DNA from 3 places in the Aquabacterium sp. NJ1 genome. Region 2 is predicted to be linked to each of the others. Evidence: predicted binding sites of a transcription regulator. Region 2 holds the regulator's gene; each other region holds the start of a gene.
What was found. Region 2 encodes FliA, which starts transcription of late flagellar genes. Its sites were predicted from a motif close to CTAAAGTTTNNNNNNNNNNNGCCGNTA; they were not measured.
Positions count from the first base shown of each region.

Region 1: the regulator FliA is predicted to act here: its motif matches at 1,834-1,860, upstream of fliD (flagellar filament capping protein FliD).
Region 3: the regulator FliA is predicted to act here: its motif matches at 1,328-1,354, upstream of flgM (flagellar biosynthesis anti-sigma factor FlgM).

Region 1 is NZ_JRKM01000001.1:3,872,622-3,877,409, reverse strand. Features, by position in the region: gene JY96_RS16625 (flagellin) at 1-717, shown strand, start outside; gene JY96_RS16620 (flagellin domain-containing protein) at 953-1,798, shown strand; gene fliD (flagellar filament capping protein FliD) at 1,938-3,416, shown strand; gene fliD (flagellar filament capping protein FliD) at 3,494-4,788, shown strand, end outside.
Region 2 is NZ_JRKM01000001.1:1,166,682-1,171,469, forward strand. Features, by position in the region: gene JY96_RS05055 (aspartate aminotransferase family protein) at 1-612, shown strand, start outside; gene argF (ornithine carbamoyltransferase) at 631-1,563, shown strand; gene JY96_RS05065 (methyl-accepting chemotaxis protein) at 1,580-2,947, opposite strand; gene JY96_RS05070 (RNA polymerase sigma factor FliA) at 2,974-3,687, opposite strand; gene JY96_RS05075 (hypothetical protein) at 3,709-4,551, opposite strand; gene flhF (flagellar biosynthesis protein FlhF) at 4,594-4,788, opposite strand, start outside.
Region 3 is NZ_JRKM01000001.1:1,027,629-1,032,416, forward strand. Features, by position in the region: gene JY96_RS04400 (PEP-CTERM sorting domain-containing protein) at 1-426, opposite strand, end outside; gene JY96_RS04405 (hypothetical protein) at 581-976, opposite strand; gene flgM (flagellar biosynthesis anti-sigma factor FlgM) at 985-1,281, opposite strand; gene flgA (flagellar basal body P-ring formation chaperone FlgA) at 1,409-2,224, opposite strand; gene flgB (flagellar basal body rod protein FlgB) at 2,427-2,864, shown strand; gene flgC (flagellar basal body rod protein FlgC) at 2,886-3,296, shown strand; gene JY96_RS04430 (flagellar hook assembly protein FlgD) at 3,329-3,988, shown strand; gene flgE (flagellar hook protein FlgE) at 4,045-4,788, shown strand, end outside.

The DNA of each region.
Region 1 (4,788 bases), 2.7 Mb from region 2:
GACGCCGCCGGCCTGGCCATCGCAGAACGCATGAACGCCCAGGTGCGTGGCATGAACGTCGCGGTGCGCAACGCCAACGACGGCATCTCGCTGGCTCAAACCGCTGAAGGCGCGCTGGGCAAGGTCTCTGACGCCCTGCAGCGTATGCGTGAACTGGCTGTGCAAGCCCGTAACGCTTCGAACAGTTCCAGCGACAAGGACTCCCTGAACAAGGAATACCAGCAGCTGGCCTCTGAAATCACCCGCGTGATCGGCGGCACCACCTTCAACGGCCAGACCATCATCGGTTCCAACGCCGGTGCCAAGGACTTCCAGATCGGTGCCAACACCACCAGCAACGACACCATCACCGTCACGACGTCCAACATGAACAGCGATGCCAGCATCACCGCTGTGACCGGCGCGAGCTCGAAGATCGACAGCAGCCAGAACGCCGCAGCGATCAAGACGGTGATCGACAACATCGACGGCGCCATCGACAAGGTCAACTCCGAGCGCGCCATGTACGGTGCCACTCAGAGCCGCTTTGACTCGGTGATCTCGAACCTGCAGGTCTCGGTCGAAAACCAGACCGCTGCTCGCAGCCGCATCATGGACACCGACTTCGCGTCGGAAACCGCGAACCTGTCACGTGCCCAGATCCTGCAACAGGCTGGCAACGCGATGATCGCCCAGGCCAACCAGCTGCCCCAGCAGGTCCTGTCTCTGCTGCGCTGATACGCCAGGCAAACCGGCTGGTTCATCCCTGCCGGCCCCCACAAGCCGCCTTCGGGCGGCTTTTTCTTTGCCAGTCTGAAATTGGGGGCCGATGGGGCCTTTATTCGCACTTTTGGTTCTCAAGAAAACTCCGAACATCCATACCACTGGCTGAAGGAATTTTTTGGACTCCTTCGGCGACTAGCTGAAGGTCGGCGCCATCGCCGGAAGTCTGACGAATCTTTAGGAGCGCGTTATGCCTCAGACGATCAATACCAACTTGAACTCGCTGAACGCTCAGCGCAACCTCAACACGTCGCAGATGTCGCTGTCCGTGTCGATGCAGCGGCTGTCCTCCGGCCTGCGTGTGAACTCCGCCAAGGATGATGCGGCCGGCCTGGCCATCGCCGAGCGGATGAACGCCCAGGTCAAGGGCATGAACGTCGCGGCACGCAACGCCAACGACGGCATCTCGCTGGCCCAGACCGCTGAAGGCGCGCTGGGCAAGGTCAGCGACGCGCTGCAACGCATGCGTGAACTGACTGTGCAGGCCCGCAACGCCTCCAACAGCTCCAGCGACAAGGACTCCCTGAACAAGGAGTTCAAGCAGCTGTCGATGGAAATCACCCGGGTTCTGGGCGCCACCACCTTCAACGGCAAGGACATCCTGGCCTCGGGTGCCGGCGCGCTGGACTTCCAGATCGGTGCCAACACCACCGCCAACGACCTGATCACGATCTCCACGGCCAACATGCTGGCTGACGCGAGCATCACGGCCGTCACCGGCACCACCGTGTCCATCGGCAGCGATGCCAACTCGGCGGCGCTCAAGACGGTGATCGACTCGATCGACGGCGCCCTGGACAAGGTCAACTCCGAACGCGCCGTCTACGGTGCAACGCAGAGCCGCTTCGACGCCATCATCTCCAACCTGCAGGTGGCCGCCGAGAACCAGACCGCTGCCCGCAGCCGGATCATGGACGCCGACTTCGCCGCAGAAACCGCCAACCTGTCACGCGCCCAGATCCTGCAGCAGGCCGGCAATGCGATGGTGGCGCAGGCCAACCAGCTGCCGCAGACTGTGCTGAAGCTGCTGGGTTGATGACCACCCCGGATGGATGGTTATCCAGCCGGGCGCTCAAGTCCTGAGGCTTCGTGCCGAAGTACACGGTGTCCGGCCTCGACCGGACATTGGCATGTCTGGCCCCATCCGGCTTGACTGGCGCTGAAGGAAGATCACGATGACCAGCACCTCTTCAATCTCTGGAACCATCAGCTCATTGGGCGTTGGCAGCGGCCTGGATGCCAACGCCATCGTGACCAAGCTGGTGGATCTGGAGCGTCAGCCCATTTCCACCCTTCAGACCGAAGCCGACAAGATCCAGTCCAAGATCTCGGCATTCGGCCAGGTGCAGTCCAATCTTTCCACGCTGCGCGACGCCGCGCAGAAGCTGGCCAACCCCGACATTTGGTACAGCACGACCTCCTCGTCCACGGACAGCAACGTCGTCAGCTTCACCACCTCGTCCGGCGCGGCCACGGGCAGCTACAGCGTATCGGTCTCCTCGCTGGCGTCCACCCAATCGGTGGTCACCAACACCGCACTGGCATCCAGCACGTCCACACTGGGCAGCGGCACGCTGACGATCGACCTGGGCAGCTTGAACGGCACCACGCTGACTTCGAGCAAGACGACGAACATCAGCATCGCTTCATCCGACACGCTGGAAGCCATCCGAGACAAGATCAACGATGCCGCCGCGGGGGTCACCGCCTCCATCGTCAAGGACTCCAAGGGCGCGCGCCTGGTGATGACCTCCAGTGCCACCGGCGCAGCCAACGCCTTCAAGGTGACGGTCAACGACACCGGTGACGGCAACAACACCGACGACGCAGGCTTGTCTGCCCTGGCCTATGACCCGGCGGGCGGCACCGCCGGCACGAAGCTGGCCAAATCGGCGACTGATGCAGCAGCCTCGGTCAACGGCGTGGATGTCACCTCCAGCACCAACCAGTTCTCGGACGTGCTGACCGGCATCAGCTTCACCGTGGGCAAGCTCACCGTGACGTCCAGCGGCACACCGCCGGTGCTCACCGACAACCCCGCCACCGTCACGGTCAAGCAGGACAACGACACCATCAGCAAGGCCATCAGCGACTTCGCCGGCGCCTACTCCTCGCTGGTCACCTTGCTGCGCACCAACACCAAGTACGACGATTCCACCAAGACGGCCGGCACCTTGCAAGGCGACAGCACCGCCGTGGGCGTCCTCAACCAGTTGCGCGCGACCATCGGCAGCACCTCGGGCAACTCATCGGTGTTCAACACCCTGTCGTCCGTGGGTGTGACGGTACAAAGCGATGGCACGCTGGCGGTGAACAGCACCAAGCTCACCAACTCGCTGGGCAAACTGAGTGAAGTGAAAAAACTGTTCGCCAACGCCAACCTGACCGACAGCAGCCAGGATGGCATCGCCACCAAGCTGCGCACCCTGGGTGACAACCTGCTGGGCTTCGAAGGTGCACTCACCACCCGCACCGCCGGCCTCAAAACCTCCGTGGCCAACAACCAGAAGCGCCAGGATGAACTGGACGCCCGCGCCACGCTGTACGAAAAGCGCCTGCGCGCGCAATACACGGCGCTGGACCAGACCATGGCCAACATCAGCGGCCAAAGCAGCTACGTGACACAGATGATCACAAACTGGAATAAAGGTTAGTGACATTTTCACGGTTCAGCCCTCAAGGCTGAGCAGTTCCAGCCGAAACACAGGACAAGCGGTGTGACGCGGATGGCATGGGGCCATCTCAGGCCGCTGTTCACAGGTGTGATGAGGCTTTAGAGGACTGCATCATGGCTACCGTAGGCTCAGCAACAAGAGTTGACGGCGTTGACCTCCAGATGATGGTCAGCGCTGCTACTGCTTTTGCGCGCCCGCAAGCCCATGTGAACGCCTCCTCGGCCGACAGCGAACCGGACGCCCGCTTTTCGCAAGCAGCCAGGCTGCGCAGCGCCACCTCCGCGGTGATGGATGCGGCCGCACGCCTGAACAAGACCCAGACCTGGCAGGCCACGAAGGCCACATCGGACAACGAGGCGGTGGTCCAGGCTGTCAGCGACAAAGCCACGCCGGGCGACTACGCCATCAATGTGGACGCACTGGCCACGGCACAAAGCACGGCCTCCACCACCTTCTCGTCCTTGTCGACCGTTGTGGGCATCGGCACGCTCAACATCGAGCTGGGCAGCTGGAACACCTCGCTGAGCACCTTTTCCACCAACCCCAATTGGCCCAAGGCCAGCGTGATGCTGGGCCCCAAGGACACCTCGCTGGAGCGCATCCGCGACAAGATCAACGCGGCCGGCGTGGGCGTGATCGCCCTGGTGGTCTCTGACGCCACGGGCTCGCGCCTGGTGCTGCGCTCGACGGCCACCGGCGAAGCCAACGGCTTCAAGGCCAGCCCGGAAGCGGACGGCAAGACTTCACCGGAAGCGGCACAGGCGCTCGCATCCATGGGCGTGGACCCTCAGTCCATGAAGGGCAACGCCCCCCTGACCCAGCCCGCGCAGGACGCCCGGCTGCGCATCGATGGTCGCCAGGTGCAATCCCCGCAGAACCTGATCGAGGATGAGCAGTCGGGCCTGACCCTCAGGCTCAATGGCACAAGCCCTGATCCCGTCAGGATCCACGTCGAGTCCGACACGCAGGCCATGGTGCAGGACATCCAGTCCTTCGCGCATGCCTACAACGACATGGCGACCCAATTGGCCGCCAGCGACCCGTCCACCTCGGACCCCAGCCTGCAGGCGGCGCACGCCATCGAGCAGCACATCCAGGAAGCCTTCAGCGCGAACGCCGGTGCCAACTCCCTGAGCCAGCCCTTCCAGTCCATCGGCATCCAGCTCAAGGACGGCCAGCTGCAGGTGGACGAAGGCGCACTGAACCAGGCCTTGCAGCAAGACCCCAGCCAGGTCGAACAATTGTTTGATGGCAGTGGCGGCGCAGGTCGTTCATCGGGCCTGGCCACACGCCTGCTGGCACTGACCCGAAGCGAGGACCCGCTGGCCGCGGCGCTGGGTGCCTCGGCCCC
Region 2 (4,788 bases):
GCCCGCACCGAGTACCTGCAGGCCGTGCGCGCCTTGTGCGACAAGCAAGGCTGGCTGCTGATGCTTGACGAAGTGCAATGCGGCATGGGCCGCACCGGCAAGTGGTTTGCCCACCAGTGGGCCGGCATCCAGCCCGACGTGATGCCCCTGGCCAAGGGGCTGGGCTCCGGTGTACCTATCGGCGCGGTGGTGTGCGGGCCCAAGGCTGCCAATGTGCTGCAGCCCGGCAACCATGGCACCACCTTCGGCGGCAACCCTCTGGCCATGCGTGCCGGCGTCGAAACCATCAAGATCATGGAAGAAGAGCAACTGCTGGCGCACGCTGACCGCGTGGGCAAGCACCTGCATGACGCCCTGGTGCGCGAGTTGGGCGAGCTCAAGGGCGTGGCCGAGATCCGCGGCCAGGGCCTGATGATCGGCATAGAGCTCGACCGCCCCTGCGGCGTGCTGCTGCAGCGCGCCGTGGACGCCGGCCTGCTCTTGAGCATCACGGCCGACAAGGTCATCCGATTGCTGCCGGCCCTGATCATCACGGCGGAGGAAGCCGACGAGATCGTCGCCATCCTCGCGCCGCTGGTCAAGGCCTTCCTGTCTGAAACAAGCGCTGCTTAAACTGACGTCTGAATTCGCATGAAGCCCGGTATGAGTCTCATCAAACACTATCTGCAGTTCAAGGACCTTCGCGAGCAGGAGTACGCCTACCTGTTCGAGCGCGCCGCGATCATCAAGAAGCGCTTCAAGAACTACGAGAAGTACACCCCCCTGGTGGACCGCACCCTGGCCATGATCTTCGAGAAGGCCAGCACCCGCACCCGCGTGAGCTTCGAAGCGGGCATGTACCAGATGGGCGGCTCGGTGGTGCACCTGACCACCGACGGCAGCCAGTTGGGCCGCAGCGAACCGATCGAGGACAGCGCCAAGGTGATCTCGCGCATGGTCGACATCGTGATGATCCGCACCTACGAGCAAGCCAAGCTGGTGAAGTTCGCAGCCAACTCGCGCGTGCCGGTCATCAACGGGCTGACCAACGAATACCACCCCTGCCAGATCCTGGCTGACATCTTCACCTACATCGAGCACCGCGGCTCGATCAAGGGCAAGGTGGTGGCCTGGGTGGGCGACGGCAACAACATGGCCAACACCTGGCTGCAGGCCGCCGAGATCCTGGGCTTCACCGTGCACGTGAGCACGCCCAGCGGCTACGAGATTGACCCGGCTGTCGCCGGCATCAGCAACACCGATTGCTACAAGGTCTTCAAGGACCCGATGGACGCCTGCCGTGGCGCGCACCTGGTGACCACCGATGTGTGGACGAGCATGGGCTTCGAGGCCGAGAACGAGGAACGCAAGAAGGCCTTTGCTGACTGGTGCGTGGACGCCGACATGATGGCCGTGGCGGCCCCGGATGCGCTGTTCATGCACTGCCTGCCAGCGCACCGTGGTGAAGAGGTCGAGGCCGAAGTGATCGACGGGCCGCAGTCCGTCGTCTGGGACGAGGCGGAGAACCGCTTGCACGTACAAAAGGTACTCATGGAGTACCTTTTGTTGGGGCGCATTGGCTGATCAAGCCAAGTCGAAATCAGAAGCGGTAGGCTAGGCGCAAGCCACCCCAGTGCCTGCCCGCCACCGTGATCGGGGCGGCCACTTCCTTGAGCAGCACGAACTTGCCACCCCCCATATCGCGTCGATAGGTCTGCAACAGGAAGGGCCTCTCGTTGCGCGCCGAGGCCAGCCCCGTGCGGTCATTGAAGATGCGGCGCCAGCGTGAGTTGGCGGTGTTCCAGACCACATCACCGAGTCGCTGCGGGTGGCAGTAGATCTGGTTGTGCGTCGAGATGTAGCCGTTGCGGTCGGCCGCGATGCAAAACACCACATCCGGCAAAGCGCGGATGGCCGCCTCCTGGATGGGCGGCAACAAGTCGTCGGTCAGGGCATTGAACTTGGTCGCATGCTGTTGCGGCTGCGTTCCGGGCATGGGCTGGTAGTTCTCGTCGAACAACTGCTCCAGCGTGATGCGCCGCGAGGCCAGGGCCTCGTTGAGCACATCGGAGATCTGGCCGGCCACCTGCTTGACCAGGTCGATGTAGGGCGTGTCCGAGGTCTCCACGCCCGAGGCGGCGATCACCTCCATCAGGCGCTCTGACACGGTCAACACCGCATCACTGCGCTTGAACGCCGAGGCCAGCTCCTTGCGAGCCTTGTTGACCTCGCCTTCCATCAGGCTGATCTGCTCGTTCACGCCTTGCGTCAGCTGGCGGCTGGCATCGGCCGCGGCGCTGATGCGCTGCACGCCCTCCTCCACACCATGCAAGGCTTCATGGAAAGTGGCTGGGCGGTTCTTGTTGTTGGTGGCGGCATGGGCCTGATCGGTCAGGTCGCTGGCCAGCGACTGGATGCGCTGATCGAGTTTGCCGATCGTGCTCTGGATGGCCTTGGAAATGGATTCCACCTGGGTGGACAGGTCCTTGACGGCATCGGCCACCACAGAAAAACCGGCGCCAGCTTCACCGGCGCGCTTGGCTTCGACGGAGGCGTTGAAAGCCACCAGCCGGGTCTGCAAGGCCACCTGGGCAATCTGCTGAGCGGCATCGGATACCTGGTGCAAGGTTTCGACCACACCACTGACTTCGCGGCCCACATGGGCCACGCTTTCGCGCGCGAGCTGCATGGAGGCCATACCGCCTACGGTTTCAGCGTGGATCTGGTCCTGGGAACGAACGATGTCTTGCAAAGCAGAAACCAGCCCCGCCAAGGTCTCGGTCTGGTGGTTGGCCACCGCCGTGGTGTCTTCCAGGCTGCCGCGCAGTTGCGCCGCTTCGCAGCCCAGGCCACTGGTGTCACGCTCCAGCGTTTCGGCCAGTTGTTGTGCACCCAGATTGACAAGGGGCTGGGCCACCGGCTCGATGGGCTCGGGTACCGCTGGCTTGCGTCGGAACATCGTCAGCATGTCTGCCTCTCAAAAGCGCGATGCGCTTACCACTCCCGCAGCTTGACGCGCAGGCGAGCAATGGACTGGCTGTGCAGTTGACAGACGCGTGACTCGGTCACGCCCAGCACCGCCGCGATTTCCTTGAGGTTCATGTCCTGCTCGTAGTACATGCTCATGACGTACTGCTCACGCTCGGGCAGGTTCTTGATGGCCTCGACCAGAGCATGGCGCATGCGGTGGTCTTGCAGCAAGCTCAAGGGGTCGTTGCCCTCGTCGGTCACGTGGCGATCGAGGTAATCGTTGTCACCGTCCTCGCCGCTCATGTCTTCCAGGTAGATGAGCTGGGTGCCACGCACCTTGCCCAGCATCTCCTGGTAGTCACCCAGGGTCATGCCCATTTCACTGGCGATTTCGCTTTCATGCGGCGCGCGGCCCAGGCGCTGCTCCAGCCTGTGCACAGCGCCTTCGATGTCGCGCTGTTGCTTGCGGGTGCCACGGCTCAGCCAGTCGGCGCCGCGCAGCTCATCGAGCATGGCGCCACGAATACGCTGGGTGGCAAAGGTCTCGAACTGCACGCCCTGCCCTGCGTCGAAGCGCGTGAGGGCGTCGGTCAGGCCGATCATGCCAACCTGAATCAGGTCATCAATCTCGACGTTCGCAGGCAGTTTGGCAATCATCTGGTGCGCCAGGCGACGCACGAGAGGACTGTATTGGCGCAGCATCGCGTCGATCTCAAGTCGGCCTTTGGCGGTGTACATGCTCTGCTCCATGAACATCAATCAATTGAGTACGGGGGCGGCGCTTGAAGGCAATGCTGCCCCCGGCGACATCAGGTGATCAAAAGCCGTGTCGCTCAGTGCGAGCGGCAGCGCCGTTCGCAGCAAGCCGGCTGCCATTTCCATGAACCTGGGATGCGGGTCGGCGGTGGCCGGCTCGCGGGGGTCCAACAACTGCCAGTCACGCTGGGCCACGCCCAGGAAATCATCGGCGCAGCGGGCCAGGCGCTCGGCCACAGGCCGGGCCTGCTGGCTGCGGGCGGTGGCGCACACGAGCAGGTCGTAGGCCATCCAGCTGCCGCGCTGGCTGATGACCTTGACGGCGGCGTACGCGTCGGTGAGGCCTTCAGCCAGGTCATTGGTGAACAACAAGGGGCGCAGGTTGGTGCCACGGGCACGCTGCGAGAACAGGCGCACGATGGCACTGGCAGAGGCATGCACCAGCACCACATCGACTTGTGGCGCCGCGTTGGCGATGGCGTCCAGCAGGCTGCTGCACGAACCACGCGCATCCACGTAACGCAGCGGCAGGCCTTTGGCGGGCATGTAGCTGATCTGGTCGGACAGCACCTCGATGCCCTCGGCCAGATCAAATTCGGCCAGCTCGCCGGGCGGGCGAGCCTGATCGCTCGCATCCACCACCAGCACCTTCAGGTTGAAGCCGGCATAGGCCGCACACAGGCGCTCCAGCACCAGGCCACCACAAGCGGTGCTGGGGTTGGCCACCACCGGCACAAAGCGCAACACCCGGGAGGTAAACATCTGCCGCATGCCCTGCGCCTGGTCCACCGGATGGTGGGCGCGGGGACTGCTTGCGCTGACCTGATGGCTGTCGTGGCGGCTCATGTGTTGGCTGTCTTTTAGGTTGACGTTGGTGACAAGCTGCTATCAAACGTGACGCGGGGTAGACAGGGGATTGGCGGCCACCGGCCCCGAGAACACCAGGCTCACTTCGTTGGGATCGAGCCTGTACGCGGGGTTCAGGCTGGCTTTCAGCGCGCGGTGCACCAGGGCTTGGGCCGACAGACGATGCCAATCTTCGGGCACCCGTTGGCCATTAGCTACACCCAAAACTTTCAATTT
Region 3 (4,788 bases), 140 kb from region 2:
AGCACGGCCGCCTGACTCGCCCACGACCACACCTTGCTCGTTGACCGCGTGAGCCGCGCTCTGGCTGTTGGCGCCATTCAGCCCGGCCAGCATCTGGAACTGGCCGCCTTGCCAGGTGAACGCCTGCTTATCGGCGGTCCCCACGGCCACGTTGCCATTGTTCAGATCCTCGATCGTCAAAGCCTTAGTCCCGATCGGCTGACCGATGTCAATGATGATGCCGCCATAGGTGCCGGGACCAACCGGACCGTTCTGCGTGGCAACCATGCCTTGGTCATTGATGACGGAAACTGGCAGTGGATCACTGACCAGAGGCGAGAAGGACAAGCTGCTGATGGTGTACTGTGGCGCGGCCATCGCCGTGGCACAGAACGCCCATGTCAGCAATCCGGTCAGCGATTTGATGCGCGCAACTGCCTTGGCCATGATCGAAAGCTCCCCTATTTGATCAATTGTGAACGACAAAACACAATCGTCAGTCTAAGAGCAGCCCCCATGGCACGGCAGCCGATTGCGTGCAATTCGAGACAGGGCCCCCTGGACACGGGGTCGCGCCAGAGGCCCGGGCGGCCTCGAAAACTCAACGGTAGGCGTTGAGCGCCTTGGACACCGGCGTTTGCGCCAGGTTGCCGTAGGTGCTGCTTTCCTCGCGCGGAAACAGCACGCTCAGCGTGCGGTCGATGGAAGCATTGGCCCGGTTCACGGCCGCTTGTTGGGCCAGCACACGGGTCTGCGCCAGTTTCAGGCGCGAACGCAAATCATCGGTCAGCGGCTTCAAACCAGCCTGTTCGGCCTTGCGAAAGGCCACGAGCGATTCGGCCAGACCACGCTGCAGGTGAAGCGCATGCTGGGCAATCAACTCGCTGTCACCCGCGGCAAAAGCCTTGTCCAGTTCGGACAGGCGCTGCTCGATGTCCGCCACTTGGGCAGCCATCTCCGCAGACACCTGTTCGCGATGGGGCAATGCTTGTGCCATGTTCAGCCTCAGCCCTGCTTGCCTTGCAGCAGTTCCTTGGCGTTGGTGATCAGCTTGTCAGCGATGACTTCAGGGTTGACCTGATAGGTGCCGCTGTCGATGGCGTTCTTGACGCTGGACACCTTGTCCGCATCGAAACTGCCATCTGCTGCCGAAATCAGCCCGGATGCCACGTTGGAGAGCGTGACTTTTGCACTCTCGCTGACGCTGCCTGAGGCCGATGATGTCTTTCCGGTTGTGCTGCCGCCCTCGGTGCGGGGGCCGAGGCCACCTACCGCTTTGTCTAAAGGGTTGCCGATCTTCATGATGTACTCCTTGATCCCGGCGTATGCCGAGTGGTCACATCCGCGATATCGACGCGGGGCTGACCGACTTTAATGCCAAACACCTGGAACCCCCTAGCTATGGGGGGTAAATTGGCAAAAAACTGTTTCACAGCGACAACTCCACCAGCCGGTCGCCCACCGGGTGGCCACAGACCACTCGGCCGTTGTCGGTCCTTACACGGGCACATTGGCCCTCGTCCCCGGGTGTCAAGGCGGTGCCCTCTGCCGCAATCTGAAAACCGTCACCACGCACCGTCAGGCGCACAGGGTCACCAGCTGCAAACCAGCGGCGGGCTTTCACATCATCCTGGCGGACGCTTTGGCCGGGCTCGATGCCACGCAGCAAGGTGCGCCCCACGATGTCCGCCAGACGCATGACAGCGGGGGACGTCTTTTCGGCCAGGTCCACCTCGGCCAGACGCAGATCGTTTTCGTTCACCGGGTTGCCAGGGCGCAGCGGCACAGCCGCCACCAGCGCCTGCCCCCAGACCTTGACTGTCACCGGCCAGAACACATTCCAGTGCACCGGGCCCTGCTCGCAGCGCAGGCCCACACGGGTCTTGCCCCACATCTGCACCCCGTTGGGCATGTAGGCGCGCACCTTGTCACAAGGCGCCAGCTTCAGGCGAGGGTCCAACTGGCCCAGCACCACCTCGACGCGCCAAGGCTTTTTTTGCGATGCGGCATCGTTGCCGCTGCCCTGGGGCAAGGCCTGCTGCTTGAGCAGGGAGCTCACCTGGGATTGCAGCCCACCGGTATCGGCCATCGCCACGGTCTGCGCACGTGCGGCTGGCGCAAACGTGGCCGCGACGGTGCACAGCCCCGCCCACAGCACGGAACTGAGCCCCGCCATCAGGAACTGGGCAGGTGCCAGCCCGATGTCCTGGCAGAGGCGGCCGGAGTGATCGATGGACGTTTTCATGGTGAGTTGACTGTACGAAGCCCCGTCCCCATGCAAGGAAAGGAAATGAGGGCGGAATGGCCCGCTATTTCGGCTCATGTTTTTGGCCCAGCCGATCAACATCCCAGACAAGCTGCCTCGTCGTGCATCCGCCCCGGTGATCCCCACCAGGACTGCCGCACCACCAGCCAGCAGATGTGACCAGCCCCGGAGGGCCCAGACCATGCTGAACCGATTGACCGACTCCTTGAACTTCCAGGCCGAAGCGCTCTCGCTGCGGTCGGAACGCCAACGCCTGATCGCCAGCAACATCGCCAACGCGGACACCCCCGGCTACGTGGCACGCGACTTCGATTTCGCCACCGCCCTGCGCCAGGCCACCGGCCAAGGCTCGGTGGGTGACAGCAGCGTGCACACGCCCAAGCTGACCATGGCGGCCTCCAACGGCGGGCACCTCAACCGCAATGGCCAGCCCGTTGGCGGCCGCGACCAGCCCGACATGAACTACGCCCTCGCCTCCCAGACCAATCTGGACAGCAACACCGTGGACATGGACCGCGAGCGCGCCAACTTCGCCGACAACACCGTGCGCTACGAAGCCACGCTGCGCTTCATCAACTCACAGGTTCGCACGCTGAACACGGCGATCACGGGCCAGTAAAGCGCTGAATAGGAGACCACCATGTCGATGTTCAAGATTTTCAATGTGGCCGGTAGCGCCGTCAGTGCGCAATCGCAGCGCCTCAACGTGGTCGCATCCAACCTGGCCAACGCAGACACGGTGGCCGGCCCCGATCGCGCGGCCTACAAGGCCCGCCAGGTTGTGTTCACCACCACGCCCATGGGCGAAGTGGGCACCGCGGGCGTCACCGTCAGCCAGGTCACCGAAGACAACAGCCCCGGCCGCCGCGTGCTTGACCCCAAGCACCCCCAGGCCGATGCCGATGGCTACGTGACCTACAGCAACGTCAACACGGTCGAAGAGATGGTCAACATGATCTCGGCCTCGCGTTCCTACCAGAACAACATTGAAGTCATGAACACGGCCAAGTCCCTGCTCATGAAGACCCTGCAGATGGGTCAAGGCGGCTGATCACCTCGAGCATTGATTGAACAGGACAAGTCATGACCACAGTCACCAACAACACAGCGACCAGCGGCACCGCCGCCACGTCGACCACCTCGACCACGTCCAAGAACAGCATGTCCGAGGCCTCGGACCGCTTCCTGAAGCTGCTGGTCACACAGATGCAGAACCAGGACCCGCTCAACCCGGCCGACAACTCGCAGATCACCAGCCAGATGGCGCAGATCAACACGGTGACGGGCATCGACAAGCTCAACACCACGATGACGAGCATGAGCACCAACATGACCCAGCTGCAGATGCTGCAAGGCACCGGCCTGGTCGGGCACTCGGTGGTCATGGAGGGCAACCAGCTGGGCACCAACACGGCAGGCAACGGCGTGGGCGGCTACGAGCTGGCTGCGGCCGCATCCAATGTGCAAGTCGACATCTACAACGCGGCTGGCATCAAGCTTGACACCGTCACGCAAAGCGGCATGGGCGCCGGCCTGCAGAGCTTCGAATGGACGCCGCCCAGCGGCACCAGCATGACCGGCCTGACCTTCAAGGTCACGGCCACCAGTGGCGGCAAGGCCATCACCAGCACACCCATGATGAGTGACCTGGTCGATGCTGTCAGCACCGGGGACAGCGGGCTCATGCTGGAGTTGCGCAACTCGGGCAGCACGGCCTACAGCAAGATCAAGACCGTGTCCTGATCAACCTCATCACCCTTTTCACTTCGCCACTGCAGTAACGCCGAAAGGACATCACCATGGGCTTCCAGCAAGGACTATCCGGCCTGAACATCTCCAGCAAGAACCTGGAGGTGATCGGCAACAACGTGGCCAACGCGAACACCTACGGCGCCAAGTCATCGCGCGCCGAGTTTGCCGACATGTACGCGGCCTCCCTGGGTGGCGGCGGCAGCAACGGCATCGGCATTGGTGCCCGTGTGGCGTCCGTGGCGCAGCAGTTCACACAAGGCAACATCAGCACCACCTCGAACAGCCTGGACCTGGCCATCAACGGCCGGGGCTTCTTCGCGCTGGCCGACTCGCAAGGTGAAACGGTGTACTCGCGCAATGGCCAGTTCAAGCGCGACGCCAACGGCTACCTGATCAACAACGAGAAGCACCAGTTGCTGGGCCAGGCGCTCGACGCCAGCGGCGCCCCCGCAGGCCCGGCCGGCACGCCCATCCAGCTGACCAACGACAGCTCGCCCCCGCAAAAGGCCAGCGCCATCACCATGACGGCCAACATGGACGCCCGCGCCAAGCCCATCGCCACGGCCATCGACTTTGCTGACTCCAAGACCTACAGCTTCGTCACATCCCAGACGGCTTATGGCGACAACGGTGCCCCCATCGCGCTGAACTACTATTTCAAGAAGACCGCTGACCCCACCCCCGGCGACCCCACCCTGACGCCCCCTGACCCTGGTACCGGCGGCACCTGGGAGGTCTACCTGAGCGCCGACGGCAACACCAATGCCGCTTCGGTTCAGAACGACGGTGGC